DNA from 2 places in the Cellulomonas fimi ATCC 484 genome. Region 1 is predicted to be linked to the other one. Evidence: riboswitches for the same ligand, from Rfam matches in the RefSeq annotation. Region 1 holds a riboswitch; the other holds the start of a gene.
What was found. A riboswitch is a leader RNA that binds a small molecule or an ion and turns the genes downstream of it on or off. The one in region 1 is predicted to bind S-adenosylmethionine.
Positions count from the first base shown of each region.

Region 1 (7,444 bases):
CAGAGGCGGCGACGGCCGTCTCACCCATGCGCGCGCACGAGCCGGTCGACGCTCTCGTCGAGCGAGACCGCGGGCGCACCCAGGTCGCGCAGCGTCCGCGACACGTCGAACGTCTTGGAGCGGGAAAGCACGGACACCCCGAACCGGGTGAGCGGCGGCTCCCGCCAGCCGAGCAGCGTCGCCGACGCCACCTCGCCGGCCCGGGCGGCCGCGCGCACGGCCGCGGCCGGGACGTGGACCGTGCGGGGGTGCGCGCCGAGGCGCTGGAGCACGTCGAGCAGGAACGGGTAGAGGTCGACGGGCTCGGCGTTCGTGAGGTGGTACGTGCCGGTCACGCCGCGCTCGACGGCCTCGGTGACGTAGTGCGCCGCGGTGTGCACGTCCGTGAGGTCGACCCGCACCCGAGGGCCGTCGCGCGGCTCCAGGACGGGCAGGGCGCCCCGCTCGGCGAGCCGCAGGATGCGGGGCAGCAGCACGGTGTCGCCGACGCCGAACACCGCGCGCGGGCGCAGCACCGACCACGCCCCGGGGTACTGGGCGACGACGCGCTCGCTGATGCGCTTGGTGCGCGAGTAGACGTTGATCTGCTCGTGGTCGGGCGGGACCGGGCTGTCCTCGGTGAGGCCGAGCTGGTCCTCGTCGCGGTAGAGCACGGACGAGCTGGAGACGAGCACGAGCGGGGGTGCCCCGTGGTCCGCCGCCCACCGGGCGACGTGCCGGGTCGCGTCGACGTTCGCGGCGACGAACTCCTGCGGCGGCGCCCACGGCGACGCGAGGGCCGCGCAGTGCACGACCGCGTCGACCGTGCCCGGGACCGCGTCGGCGGGGACCGGGCGGGTCAGGTCGTGCCGGACGTAGGTGTCGACGGGGCTGCCGGGGGACGCGGCCCGGCCGACGCCGACGACCTCCCAGCCACGCGCGTGGGCGTCGGCGACGATCCGCGTCCCCAGGAAGCCGTTGGAACCGGTGAGCAGGAGACGCATCCGGCGAGGATAACGGCGTCGCGCCTCCCGGCCGCGCCCGCCGTCCACGGGTGCCCGACCTGCCCCGCCGGGATCGCCCGGTCGGCGCAGCAGCGCGAGGACCGACGCCTCGCGCCGCTGCGGACCGGGTCAGCGTCCGAGCCGCGCGTACCGCCGCACCGCGAGCGCCCCGAACACGGCGGTGAGCACGACGGGCCAGACCACGGCCAGGAGCAGCGCGTTCTCCGCGGCCCATCCGGTCCCGGCGACGGTCGGGTTGCCGAACAGCTCGCGCGTCGCGGCGACGGTCGCGGTGATCGGGTTGAACGCGGACAGCGCCTCGAGCCAGCCGGGCATGGTCGAGATCGGCACGAACGCGTTGGACAGGAACGCGAACGGCCACACGAGGATCTGGACCGCGGTCACGCCCCCCTGCCCGCGGAACAGCAGCCCGAGCCAGATGCCGAGCCAGAGGAACGCGAACCGGAGCAGGAGCAGCAGCCCGAGCGCGGCCAGCGCGGGCCCCAGCCCGTGGTGCCAGCGCCACCCGACGAGCAGCCCGCCGACGAGCAGCGCGAGCAGCCCGACGACGCTCGACAGCATGTCCGCGACCGCGCGTCCGAGCAGCACGGCGGCCCGGGACATGGGCAGGGAGCGGAACCGGTCGGTGACGCCGCGCTGGACGTCCTGCGCGACCGCCGTCATGGTCGTCTCGAGCCCGAAGGCCATGGTGACGGCGAGCATCCCGGGGAACAGGAACTCGACGTAGCCCCCGGGGACGTCGATCGCGCCGCCGAGCAGGTACCCGAACATGAGGAGCAGCAGCAGCGGGAACGCGAGCCCGATGAGCAGGTCCCAGGGCTGGCGTCGCCAGTGCCCGAGGTCGCGCAGGGTCACGGTCCACGCGTCGCGCAGCGCCCAGCCGGGTCCGCCGGGGGGCACGCGGGTCGGGCGGCGGGCGACGGTGGTGGTGGTCGCGGTCATCGGGAGACCTCCTCGCTGGGCTCGGTGACGGGACGGGGGGCGGTCGGTGCCGTGAGGTGCAGGAAGGCCTCGTCGAGCGTGGGGCGTCGCAGGGCGACGTCGTCGACCGCCACGCCCGCGTCGTCGAGCGTGCGCACCACGTGGGTCAGCGCGGCGACGCGGTCGGCGACCGTCGCGGTGACCCGGCGGGTGTCGAGCTCGGTCTCGACGTCGCTGCCGACGGCGTCGAGCGCGGTGCGGGCGGCCGCCAGGTCGGCCTCGTGCCGCACGACGACGTCGAGCCGGTCCTGCCCGATCGACGCCTTGAGCGCGTCGGGCGTCCCCCGGGCGACGAGCCGCCCGCGGGCCAGCACGCTGACCTGCGACGCGAGCTGGTCGACCTCCTCCAGGTACTGCGTCGTCAGCAGGACCGCCGTCCCGCCACGGACGAGCTCGCGGACCGCCTGCCACACCTCGCGGCGGCCGCCCGGGTCGAGCCCGGTGGTCGGCTCGTCGAGCAGGAGGACCTCGGGGTCGAGCACGAGCCCGGCGGCGAGGTCGAGCCGGCGACGCATGCCGCCCGAGTAGGTCGCGACGGGCCGGTCGGCGGCGTCGACCAGGTCGAACCGCTCGACCAGCTCGTCGGCACGGCGCCGCGCCTCCCGGGTCCCGAGGTGGGAGAGGCGCCCGAACATCACGAGGTTCTCGCGCCCGCCGAGGATCTCGTCGACGGCGGCGTGCTGACCGACGAGCCCGACGCGGCGCCGCACCTCGCCGGCCTCGCGGACGACGTCGAACCCGGCGACGTGCGCGGTGCCGCCGTGCGGGGCGAGGAGCGTGGCGACGATCCGGACGGTCGTCGTCTTGCCGGCGCCGTTGGGGCCGAGCAGCGCGTGCACGGTGCCGGGCTCGACGTCGAGGTCGAGGCCGTCGAGGACGGTGGTGTCGCCGTAGCGACGTGTGAGGCCGCGGGCGCGGACCGCGAGGTCCGGGCGGGCGGGGGAGCGGGTGGACGAGGGCATGGGTGGCCTCCTCGGTGGTGGACGCTTATCGTACAGCGTACGACAACAACGCACGGCCGTCACCATCCGTTCCCGCCGGGGAGGATGAGCGCATGAGCGAGCACACCGGGACCGGCGACCCCGCGCGGAGCATGGCCCTCCTGTGGCGCACCGAGGAGCCCGCGGCGCCCCGCGGCCGGGGTGCCGCCGCGGGGCTGTCCGTCGACCGCGTCGTCCGCACGGCCGTCGCGCTCGCCGACGCCGAGGGCCTCGCCGCGCTGTCGATGCGCCGCGTCGCGAGCGAGCTCGGCGTCGGTGCGATGACGCTCTACACGTGGGTCCCCGGCAAGGGCGAGCTCGTCGACCTCATGGTCGACGACGTGCTCGGCGAGGTCGTCGACGCGCTCGGTGGGCTCGCCGCGCCCGCCCCGCCCGCCGGGCCGGACGGCTGGCGCGACCGGCTCGGGGCCGTCGCCCGCGCCAACTGGGCGGTGCACGAGCGGCACCCGTGGCTGCTGCAGGTCGCGACCATGGGCCGCCCGCCGCTCGGCCCCAACGTCATGGCCAAGTACGAGGTCGAGCTCCGCGCCGTCGACGGGACCGGGCTCGACGAGGTCACGATGGACGCGGTCGTCACGCTCGTCGACGGGTTCGTCGCCGGCGCCGCGCGCGGTGTCCTCGACCGCGCGCAGGCCGAGCGCCTCACCGGCATCAGCGAGGAGCAGTGGTGGGCGGCGACCGCCCCGTACGTCGACCAGGTCTTCGACCCGGCCGCCTACCCGACGGTCGCGCGCGTCGGGCCGGTCGCGGGCGAGGCGAACCAGGCCGCCTACGACCCGTACCGGGCGTTCGAGTTCGGCCTGGCCCGCCTCCTGGACGGCATCGCCGTGCTGGTCGACGCCGCGCCCCGGGCGTGAGCGTCGGCCGGTCGTCCCGCGCGAGCACGGCCCTGCGGTCCGCGTGATTGCCGCGCGGGCCCGGGGCGCGTGCTCGTCTCACGCGACGCGTGGGCGCGGTGCGCCGGCTTCCCGGGCGTCGTGGCGATCAGCGACTGACGGGCGGTCGCTCGACCGGCGTCACAGCGCGTGGTCGAGCGCCTGCGCGAGGTCCTCACGCAGGTCCTCGACGTCCTCCAGGCCGACGGACAGGCGGACGGTCGACTCGGCGATCCCGACGGCGGCGCGGCCCTCGGGGCCGAGCTTGCGGTGGGTCGTCGTCGCCGGGTGCGTGACGATGGACTTCGCGTCGCCGAGGTTGTTCGAGATGTCGACGACCCGCAGCGCGTCGAGGAACGCGAACGTCGACTTCTTCGCGACGTCGGGGGTCGCGCCCTCGGGGACCCGCAGGTTCAGCGTGACGACGGTCCCGCCGCCCGTCTGCTGGGCGCGCGCGAGCTCGTGCTGCGGGTGCGACGGCAGGAACGGGTAGCGGACGGACGCGACGGCCGGGTGCTGCTCGAGCCAGCCGGCCAGGTCGAGCGCGGAGGCGGCCTGGTGGCGCACGCGCAGCGACATCGTCTCCAGCCCCTTGAGCAGCACCCACGCGTTGAACGGGGAGAGCGACGGGCCGGTGTTGCGGATGAGCGTCTGCACGGGGCCGCGCACGTACGCGGCGGAGCCGAGGATCGCGCCGCCGAGCACGCGGCCCTGGCCGTCGATGTGCTTGGTCGCGGAGTAGACGACGACGTCGGCGCCGAGGTCGAGCGGGCGGGACAGCACGGGCGTCGCGAAGACGTTGTCGACGACGACGGTCGCCCCCGCGGCGTGCGCGAGGCGCGACACGGTCGCGATGTCGACGAGGTCCTGCATGGGGTTGGACGGCGTCTCGAAGAACACGACGTCGGCGGGGGTGGACAGCGCCTCCTCCCACTGGGACGACACGTGCCCGTCGACGTAGTCGGTCCGCACGCCCCACGCCGCGAGGATCTCGTCGAAGATCACGACGCTCGACCCGAACAGGGCCCGGGCGGCGACGACGCGCGAGCCCTGCCGCACGAGCGCGGCGAGCGCGGTGAACACCGCGGACATGCCGGTCGCGGTCGCGTAGGCGGCCTCGGCGCCGTCGAGGAGGCGCAGGCGCTCCTCGAACGTCGACACGGTCGGGTTGGAGTAGCGGGAGTAGAGGAACCGGTCGACGTCGCCGGCGAACGCCGACTCCGCCTGCGCGGCGGAGTCGTAGACGTACCCCTGCGTGAGGAACAGGGCCTCGGACATCTCCTGGAACTCGGAGCGCACGAGCCCGCCGCGCACGGCGAGCGTGTCCGGGCGCAGCGTGGAGCGGTCGACGGACCGGTCGTCCCAGTCACCGGGGCCGGGCACGCGGCCGGGTGCGGACCCGCTCACAGCGTGGTCCAGGGCAGGCCCTCGGCGCGCCAGCCCACGTGCCCGCGCTGCCCGTCGGGGCCGACGTCGCCCTCGAACCCGCGCAGCACGTTGTACGCCGGGCCGAACCCGGCGGCGGTCGCGGCCTGCGCGGCGGCGACGGAGCGCACGCCGGAGCGGCACAGGAAGACGACGGGCCGCTCGTCGCCCGGCGTGAGCCCTGCCTGGGCGAGCTCGTCGACGAACCGCGGGTTGAGGCCCTGCGGGGTCGTCCACTGGACGAGCGCCGCGCGGCCGCCGAGGTCGCTCGCGTCGGGGACGCCGATCGTGCGCCACTCGCCCTCGGTCCGGACGTCGACGAGCAGCGCGCGCTCGTCCGACGCGAGCAGGTCCCACGCCTCCTGCGGGGTCAGGTCACCGGCGTAGCCCATGCGTTCCTCCATCGGTCCTGGCGGTAGCACCCTCGCCCGGGCGGGCCCGGGGGGTTGCTGCGGCGTCGTCGAGCCAGATCTCTCGGCCGCTCTGGATGGTTGCCGCGATGCTACGCGCGCTCGCGCCGCCGTGGTCAAGGGGCGGACACGACGTCCCGTCATACGAGACACGCCGTCGCTCTCGTTGACAGTCCCGCGGCCGTCGGAAACCCTCGTCGTCAGGTCATGAGCGCCAGCGCGAAGCCCCGGCTCGCTGGCCGGCAACCCTCCTCCGCGGTGGGGTGCCCCGGGTGACGACCAGGCCGACCGCCGCCCGGCGGACGGCAAGCGCGGGGACCGCCGTCGGTGCGGCTCCCACGGACCGTGAGGAGCACCATGACCGCCACCGCCGAGCACGCGTCCTGTGCCGAGGTCGACGCCGTGCCCACGTCGTCGACCCGCGAGCCCGTCGCCGCCCTGCTGCCCGTCGTCGGGGCGGACACCACCGTCCCGCTCGTCGACGGCACGCAGCGCACGTACGCGAACCTCGACTACGCCGCGAGCGCCCCTGCCCTCGAGGCCGTCGCCGCGCGCGTCACCGAGGTGCTGCCGCTGTACGCGTCGGTGCACCGCGGCGCCGGCTACCTCTCGCAGGTCTCCACCGCGCTCTACGAGTCCGCCCGGCAGACGATCGCCCGCTTCGTCGACGCGCGTCCCGACGACGTCGCGATCGTCACGCGGAACACCACGGACTCGCTCAACCTGCTCGCGGGTGTCGTGCCCGACGGCGGGCGCGTCCTCGTGCTCGACATCGAGCACCACGCGAACCTCCTGCCGTGGGTCGAGCAGTCCGGCCGCGGTGCCACGACGATCCTGCCCATCGCGTCCACCGTCGCCGGCACGCTCGACGCGCTGCGCGACGAGCTCGCCCGCCAGCCGTACGCGCTGCTCACGCTCACGGGCGCGTCCAACGTCACGGGCGAGGGCCTGCCCGTCGAGGAGGTCGTCGCGCTCGCGCACGCCGTCGGCACGCGTGTCGCCGTCGACGGGGCGCAGCTCGTGCCGCACCGCGGCTTCTCGCTCGCCCGCACGGGGGCCGACTACGTCGCCTTCTCGGGCCACAAGACGTACGCGCCGTTCGGGGCCGGGGCGCTCGTCGGCCGCCGTGACTGGCTCGACACGGGCACGCCGCACCTCGCCGGCGGCGGGGCGGTGCGGGACGTCCGCGCCGACCGCACGGTGTGGCAGCCCGCACCCGCCCGCCACGAGGCGGGGTCCCCGAACGTGCTCGGCGCGATCGCCCTCGCGGAGGCCTGCGACCGGCTCGCCGCGCTGCCCGCGGGGACGCTCGCCGCGCACGAGGACGCCCTGCGGACCCGCCTGCTCGACGGGCTCGCGACGATCGACGGCGTCGAGGTCGCCCGCATCTGGCCCGACTCCGCCGACCCCGTCGGGGTGCTCACGTTCACCGTCCCCGGGCACGACCCGGGGCTCGTCGCCGCGTACCTGTCGGCCGAGCACGGCATCGGCGTGCGCGACGGCCGGTTCTGCGCGCACCCGCTGCTCGCGCACCTCGGCGCCTCGGGCGGGGCTATCCGCGCGTCGGTGGGGGTCGGGACGACGAGCGAGGCGGTCGACCGGCTCGTCGTCGCGCTGCGGCAGTACCTGGCTCACGGCCCGTCGTCCCGGTACGAGGTCGTGGACGCCTGCTGGACGGTCGTCGACGACACCCGCCCGCTCGTCCAGGTGCACGGCCTGGACGCGCTCGCCGCGACGGCGGCGGCCGC
Region 1 is NC_015514.1:3,583,530-3,590,973, reverse strand. It holds gene CELF_RS19705 (glycosyltransferase) at 1-28, opposite strand, end outside; gene CELF_RS16200 (NAD-dependent epimerase/dehydratase family protein) at 21-983, opposite strand; gene CELF_RS16195 (ABC transporter permease) at 1,113-1,946, opposite strand; gene CELF_RS16190 (daunorubicin resistance protein DrrA family ABC transporter ATP-binding protein) at 1,943-2,947, opposite strand; gene CELF_RS16185 (TetR/AcrR family transcriptional regulator) at 3,040-3,843, shown strand; gene CELF_RS16180 (O-succinylhomoserine sulfhydrylase) at 4,003-5,268, opposite strand; gene CELF_RS16175 (rhodanese-like domain-containing protein) at 5,265-5,678, opposite strand; SAM riboswitch class I at 5,684-5,780, opposite strand; SAM riboswitch class IV at 5,900-6,014, shown strand; gene CELF_RS16170 (aminotransferase class V-fold PLP-dependent enzyme) at 6,054-7,444, shown strand, end outside.

Region 2 (7,444 bases), 2.0 Mb from region 1:
TAGAACGTCGAGTTGACCTGGTAGAGGTCGAGGTTGGACGCGGCCGCACCGGTCGCCTGCGCGGAGGCCCCGCCCGTGCGGGCGTGGATTCCCGCGACGAGCGCGTCGACCTGCTCGGGCGTCAGCAGCCCGGGACGCGGCTCGTCGCCCGGCTCGACCGTCTGGTCCGGGCCGACGTCGATGACGCCGATGCCGTCGTGCGTGTCCAGCACCGTGACCGCGTTGCGGGGGCGGTCGCGCAGCCAGCCGGCCAGCGCGGTTCCGTCGCCCGCGTACAGCGCGTGCAGCACGAGCGGGGGGAGGGCGAAGTCGTAGACGAGGTCGACGGCGCGCCCGATCTCGACCTGGCGCCGGTAGTAGGAGTGCACCTCGACGAGCACGTCGACGCCGCGGGCGCGCGCCTGCGCGGTGAAGTCCTCGATGAAGGCGAACGTCTCGCGCGTCATGAAGCACGTCGTGCCGGGCGTCTTGACGGCGTACCCGACGGCGTCGAGGCGCACGAGCCCGACGCCCGCGGCGGCGACGGCGTCGAGGATCGACGTCAGGTAGGCGCGGCCTGCCTCGGAACGGACGTCGACGTCCACCTGCTGCGGCGTGAACGTCGTCCACACGTACCGCAGCCGGTCGCCGAGCCGCAGCGCCGTGAACGGCAGGCCAGGACGCGGGCGGTAGATCCGGGCGAGGTTCTCCTCGCGGGCGCCGTCGGGGAACACCGACGACAGCGTGAGGAACATCGGCGCGAAGGGCGACGCGTCGCCGCGCGCCCGCACGTCGAGGAACGCGGCGGACTGCGCCGACACGTGGTTGACGATGAGGTCGACCACGACGTCGTGCGTGCGCGCGAGGTCCCGGACGTCCTCCCACGTGCCGAGCCGCGGGTCGACGGCGGTGTGGTCGACGGGGTCGAAGCCGGCGTCGGCGCCGTCGTAGGGCGTGAAGAACGGCAGGACGTGCACCCCGCCGAACGCGCCTGCGAACGGCTCGGAGCGCAGCAGCCGCGCGAGGCCGGGGAGGTCGCCGCCGAGCCGGTCGGCGTAGGTGATGAGCTGCACGGCGTTGCGCGTCGCCACGTCGGCGTCCTCTCTGACGCGTCCGGGGAGCCCCGCCGGGCTGTGGGCGGGCGGTCCGCGGCGGGGCCCGGTCCGGTGTCCCAGGCCGGGCCCCGCCGAGCGGCTGCTACTTCTTGAAGGCGTCCTTGACGTCGTCGACGGCGTCGGCGGCCTTGTCGCCGGCCTGCTTGACGTTGGCCGACGCCTGGTCGCCGCGGCCCTCGGCCTCGAGGCGCTCGTCGTCCGTCGCGCGTCCGACGCCCTCCTTGACCTTGCCCTTCGCCTCTTCGGCGGCGTGCTCGATCTTGTCGTCGAGACCCATGGTGGGCTCCTCTCCGGTCGTGGCGGTCGGGTCAGACGGCGCGTCGTCCGCGCCCGACGAGCCAGCCGATGAGGCTGACGACGAGCAGGATGACGCCGATCCAGAGGAGGACCTGCGCGGCTTCGACGGCGACGCCGAGGACGATCATGACGACGCCGGCGATGATGAGGATGAGCCACAGAGCCATCGGACTGCCTCTCTCGACTCGGCGGCCTCGTGACCACCGACCTGACCCGGTGACCAGGGTTCTTCGGTCACCACACGACATCGTCCTGCCGCAAGGGGCGTCTCGCATGTCGGGCGAGGGGCGCGGGCGGGTGGTATTCGGATCGCCGTCCGCACGGGTGCCGGCCGGCTCCGGCGTGCGCGGTGGACACCGCTGTCCACGATGTGAGCCGCGCCCGGCAGATAGTTGACCGATCCAGTCGGGTTTTCTACTGTTCTCGGCACCGGGGTCCGACGGGTCCGGGGTCATGAGCTCCAGCACCAAGCCCCGGCTCGCTGGACGGCAACCCTCCCGCGCGGCGGGGTGCCCCGGGTGACGACCAGGCCGTGGACCCCACGGCAACGGCGCGGACGCAGGCCCAGGGCCTGCCGTGAGGAGAGAGCGATGAGCAGCGGGCGAGCACCCCGGCACGCAGCCGGCCTCACGTGTCGCTGTCGCCCCTGCACGCCCTCCTGTCGCGCCCGCTGAGCACCCCGACGACACCGTCGCCGGCCGGCCACCGGCCCCCCGCACAGGCACAGGCTCCCGCGCAGCCCGAGCGCTGACGCGCCGTCGCGGCCCCTGCCGCACCCGTCCCACGCACCCGCCACGCCCCGGTCCGGGCGCGCACCCGCGCGTCCGCACCGCCGCGCACCCCGAAACGGATGGCACCCCCATGACCGTCTCTCCCCGCAGCACCCACCTCGGCCTCGACCTCTCCGACGCCGGCCCGCACCCCGAGGCGTGGCGCACGTCCGGGTCGGAGCCGCACCGGCTCTTCGACCCCGAGCGGCTGCGCGAGCTCGTCGACACCGCGCAGCGCGCGACGCTCGACTTCGTCCTGTTCGACGACGCGTTCGCGCTCCACACGAGCCGCAACACCACGTTGCGGGGGCGGCTCGACGCGGCCCTCGTCTCGGCGCGGCTCGCCCCCCGCAGCGCGGGCATCGGGCTGGTCGCGACGGTCGACACCACGCACACCGAGCCGTTCCACGTCGCCAAGGCGCTGCAGACGATCGACCACGTCAGCCACGGGCGCGCCGCCTGGCAGGTCGCCTGGTCGACGTCGCCGCAGGTCACCGCGGCCTTCGGACGCAAGCAGGTGCAGGACGAGGCCGACGCGGTCGCCGAGGCCGACGAGGCCGTCGACGTCGTGCGCAAGCTCTGGGACAGCTGGGAGGACGACGCGGAGATCCGCGACGTCGCGACCGGCCGGTTCGTCGACCGCGACAAGATCCACCGGATCGACCACGAGGGCGTCCGGTTCGTCGTGCGCGGGTCGTCGATCACACCGCGCTCGCCGCAGGGCCAGCCGCCCGTCGTCGTGCGTGCGACCTCGTCGCCCGCGCGTGCCTTCGCCGCGCACCAGGCGGACGTCGTCCGGATCGCCGTGACCGACCGCGCGGACGCCGCCGTGCAGCGCGCCGAGATCCGGGCCGCCGCCGCGGCCGTCGGGCGCGACCCCGACGAGATCCGGGTCCTCGCGGACGTGCTCGTCGTGCTGGGCGGGACCGCCGCCGCGGCACGCGAGCGCCTGGCCCTGCTCGACGCGCTCGCCGGCGACGCACGCCGACCCGACGGGTACGCGCACGTCGGGACGGCCGCGGAGCTCGCGGCGACCGTCGAGGACTGGACGGTCACGGGCGCGGTCGACGGGTTCGTGCTGCGGCCTGCCGCGCTGCACACCGACGTCGACGGCATCGCCGACGAGGTGGTCCCGCTGCTGCGCGCCGCGGGAGCGTTCCGCGACACCTACCCCGGCACGACGCTGCGCGACACCCTCGGGCTCGCGCGCCCCGCCTCCCGCTACGCCTCCGCGATCGCCTGAGCCGCGCCATGACCGTCCCCCGCAAGCAGGTCCACCTCGGCGCGCACTTCCCGGGCGTCAACTCGACCACCGTCTGGACCGAGCCCGACTCGGGCAGCCAGATCGACTTCGCGTCGTTCGAGCACCTCGCCCGCTCGGCCGAGGACGCGCGCCTCGACTTCTTCTTCCTCGCCGAGGGCCTGCGCCTGCGCGAGCACAAGGGCGAGATCTTCGACCTCGACGTCGTCGGGCGGCCCGACACCCTGCCCGTGCTCGCCGCGCTCGCGGCCGTGACCGACCGGCTGGGCCTGGTCGGCACGATCAACACGACGTTCAACGAGCCGTGGGAGGTCGCGCGGCAGTTCGCGACGCTCGACGTGCTCTCGGGCGGGCGCGCCGCGTGGAACCTCGTGACGTCGCCCGACGCGTTCACCGGTGCGAACTTCCGCCGCGGCGGCTTCCTGCCCTACGAGCAGCGCTACGAGCGGGCCGCCGAGCTCGTCGCGGTCGCCCGCGCGCTCTGGGACTCGTGGGACGACGACGCCGTGCTGGGCGACCGCGAGGGTGGTGCGTTCCTGCGGGACGTCGAGCACGTCGGCCCGCACTTCCAGGTGCGCGGCACGTTCCCGACGCCGCGCGGCCCGCAGGGGCACCCGGTGCTCTTCCAGGCCGGCGACTCCGGGCAGGGTCGCGACTTCGCCGCCGCGACCGCGGACGTCGTGTTCTCCATGCACTCGACCTTCGAGGACGGCCGGGCGTTCTACCGGGACGTCAAGGACCGGCTGCCCGCGCTCGGCCGCCGGGAGGACTCGCTGAAGATCCTGCCGGCGACGAGCGTCGTGCTCGGCGACACCGCCGAGGACGCCGCCGAGCGGGCGCGCGTCATCCGGCGCCAGCAGGTCTCCGGCCCGGGCGCGATCGCGTTCCTCGAGCAGGTGTGGGGCGTGGACCTCACCGCCTACGACCCCGACGGGCCCCTGCCCGACGTGGAGCCCGACGTCGGCAACGCCGACATCACGCGGGGCCGCGTGCGGCACGTCAAGGACCCGCGCCCCGTGGTCGCCGCGTGGCGCGCGCGGGCCGAGGCCGAGCGCCTGTCGATCCGCGACCTCGTCATCGCGGTGACCAGCCGGGGCGGGTTCGTCGGGACGCCCACGCACGTGGCCGACGAGATCGACCGCTACGTCCAGCAGGACGCGAGCGACGGCTTCATCCTCGTGCCGCACCTCACGCCGCACGGTCTCGACGACGTGCTGGCGACGGTCGTGCCGCTGCTGCAGGAGCGCGGCTCCTTCCGGGCCGAGTACGCCGGCCCGACGCTGCGCGACCACCTCGGGCTCGACCGCCCGGCCGAGGGCCGTGCCGCGACCGCCCACCTCGACCAGCAGCCCGTCGGCTGACAGGAGCGCCACGATGACCGACACCGCCACCCGCCCGCCGGCCGCCCCGGCCGACTCCGGCGCGCCCGCCGGCGCGGCGACCGACCCACGTGCCGCCTGGGAGGCCTGGCACGCCGAGCGTGAGCGCGCCCTCACCGCCCCGCACGGCTGGCTCACGCCCGTCGCCCTGCTGTGGCTGCGCGCGCAGCGCCGCCTCCTGCCCGGGCTGCCCGGGCTCTGGTCGGCCGACGACGACGGCGCGCACCTGCTCGCGGTCGACGACGACGCCCTGACCGACGCCGACGGACCGGTGCGCGGGGAACGCACCTGGCACGTGCCGGAGGACGGCTCGCTCGTCGTCGCGCGCCACCTGCCCGCCGGCCGGGACCCGCTCGCGGCGCCCGACGAGGTCGAGGTCGTCGTCGAGCTCGTGCGGCGCACCGGCCGCTACGGCCTTCGGCTGCGCGACCCGCAGGCCGCGACGCGGGGCCGGTTCACCGGCGTGCCGACGTTCCCGTACGACGAGTCCTGGGTGCTCGACGCGCCCGTGCGCTGGTACGACGCGCCGCAGCAGGTCGTCGTCGGTGCGGCGCAGCCCGGGCTCGTGCACGACGCGACCGTGGTCGGGGAGGTCGACGTGGAGCGGGGCGGCACCGTCCGCACGCTGCGTCTCGTGGAGGCGCCCGGCACCGACGGCGTCGCGCTGCTGTTCTCCGACGAGGCCGACGACGTCGCCGGCTGGCGCGTGCTGCACACCGCCCGCACGGCCGACGGGGCGACGACGCTGCGGCTCGACCTCAACCGCACGCTCAACCTGCCCTACGCGTTCACGGACTTCGGCACGTGCCCCTCGCCGGTGCTCGGCAACCACCTGCCGTTCGCCGTCGAGGCGGGCGAGCGCACGCCGACCGGCACGCGGACCGAGCGGAGGACCGCATGAGCACCCTCGACCTGCGCCACGACGACGTGCACCGCCGCGTCGCCGGTGTCGTCCCCGTGCCCGTCGCGGACGTCCCGCGTGACGCGGCGACCTCCGCGGTGTCCGGGCGCGAGGAGCTCGAGCGCCTGCGCGTCGTGCCGTCGCGGCACCCGGCCCGCTGGGTCGCGACGGCCGCGGTGGCCGTCCTGCTCGCCATGGTCGTGAGCTCGCTCGCGACGAACGAGAAGTGGGGCTGGGACGTCGTCACGCAGTACCTCACCTGGCCGTCGGTGCTCGAGGGACTGTGGGGCACGATCCGGCTCACCGCGGTCGCGGCCGTCGTCGGCTTCGGGCTCGGCACCGTGCTCGCGCTCATGCGCCTGTCCCGCTCGCCGTTGCTGCAGTCCGTCGCGTGGGCGTACGTCTGGGTGTTCCGGTCGGTGCCTCTCATCCTGCAGCTGCTGCTCTGGTACAACCTCGCGTACCTCTACCCGACGCTCACGCTCGGCATCCCGTTCGGGCCCGCGTTCACCGAGTTCGGCACGCTCGACGTGGTCGACAAGTTCGGTGCGGCGATCCTCGGGCTCGGGCTCTCGCAGGCCGCGTACTCCTCGGAGATCGTCCGGGCGGGCATCCTCGGCGTCGACCAGGGCCAGCACGAGGCGGCGGCGGCGCTCGGCATCCCGCGGGCCCGCCAGCAGTGGCGGATCGTGCTGCCGCAGGCCATGCGCACCATCGTCCCGACCTCGGTCAACGAGGTGATCGGCCTGGTCAAGGGCACGTCGGTCGTCTACGTGCTCGCGTACGGCGAGCTGTTCTACACCGTGGGCGTCATCTACGGCCGCAACCTGCAGGTGGTCCCGCTGCTGCTCGTCGCAGGCATCTGGTACCTCGTGCTCACGACCGTCCTCACGGTCGCGCAGTTCTACCTCGAGCGGTACTACGCCCGCGGCGCGCTGCGCACCCTCCCGCCGACGCCGCTGCAGCGCGCGCGGCGTGCGGTCCGCCGGTCGTGGACCCGACTCACCGCCCGGGGAGGTGCCGCGTAACCGCCACGACCACCGCACCCGGCGGGCTGCTCGAGGTGCACGGCGTGCACAAGAGCTACGGCACGCTCGAGGTCCTGCAGGGCGTCGACCTCGTGGTCCGGCCCGGCGAGGTGACCGTCGTCATCGGGCCCTCGGGCTCCGGCAAGTCGACGCTGCTGCGCGTCATCAACCACCTGGAGAAGGTGGACCGCGGCTTCGTCGCGCTCGACGGCGACCTCATCGGCTACGCCCGCCGCGGCGACACGCTCCGGGAGCTCAAGGAGAAGGAGATCCTCCGGCAGCGCACCCGCATCGGGTTCGTCTTCCAGAGCTTCCACCTGTTCCCGCACCTCACCGCGCTGGAGAACGTCACCGAGGCGCCGATCTCGGCGCAGGGCCGGCCGCGCGCCGAGGTCGAGGCCGAGGCGCGGGCGCTCCTGGAGCGCGTCGGGCTGGCCGACAAGGCCGACGCCCGCCCGCGGCAGCTGTCCGGCGGGCAGCAGCAGCGCGTCGCGATCGCCCGGGCGCTCGCCACCCGACCCACGGTGCTGCTCTTCGACGAGCCGACCTCCGCGCTCGACCCCGAGCTCGTCGGCGAGGTCCTCGACGTCATCCACGACCTCGCGCACGGCGGCACGACCATCGTGCTCGTCACGCACGAGATCGCGTTCGCCCGCCAGATCGCCGACACCGTCGTCTTCATGGACGGCGGCCGGGTCGTCGAGCAGGGCCCGC
Region 2 is NC_015514.1:1,296,243-1,303,686, forward strand. It holds gene gtfA (sucrose phosphorylase) at 1-1,070, opposite strand, end outside; gene CELF_RS05975 (CsbD family protein) at 1,177-1,371, opposite strand; gene CELF_RS20360 (hypothetical protein) at 1,403-1,558, opposite strand; SAM riboswitch class IV at 1,841-1,948, shown strand; gene CELF_RS05980 (LLM class flavin-dependent oxidoreductase) at 2,253-3,404, shown strand; gene CELF_RS05985 (NtaA/DmoA family FMN-dependent monooxygenase) at 3,413-4,783, shown strand; gene CELF_RS05990 (DUF1684 domain-containing protein) at 4,797-5,702, shown strand; gene CELF_RS05995 (amino acid ABC transporter permease) at 5,699-6,730, shown strand; gene CELF_RS06000 (amino acid ABC transporter ATP-binding protein) at 6,766-7,444, shown strand, end outside.
Region 2: another riboswitch for S-adenosylmethionine. It lies ahead of CELF_RS05980 (LLM class flavin-dependent oxidoreductase); the one in region 1 lies ahead of CELF_RS16170 (aminotransferase class V-fold PLP-dependent enzyme).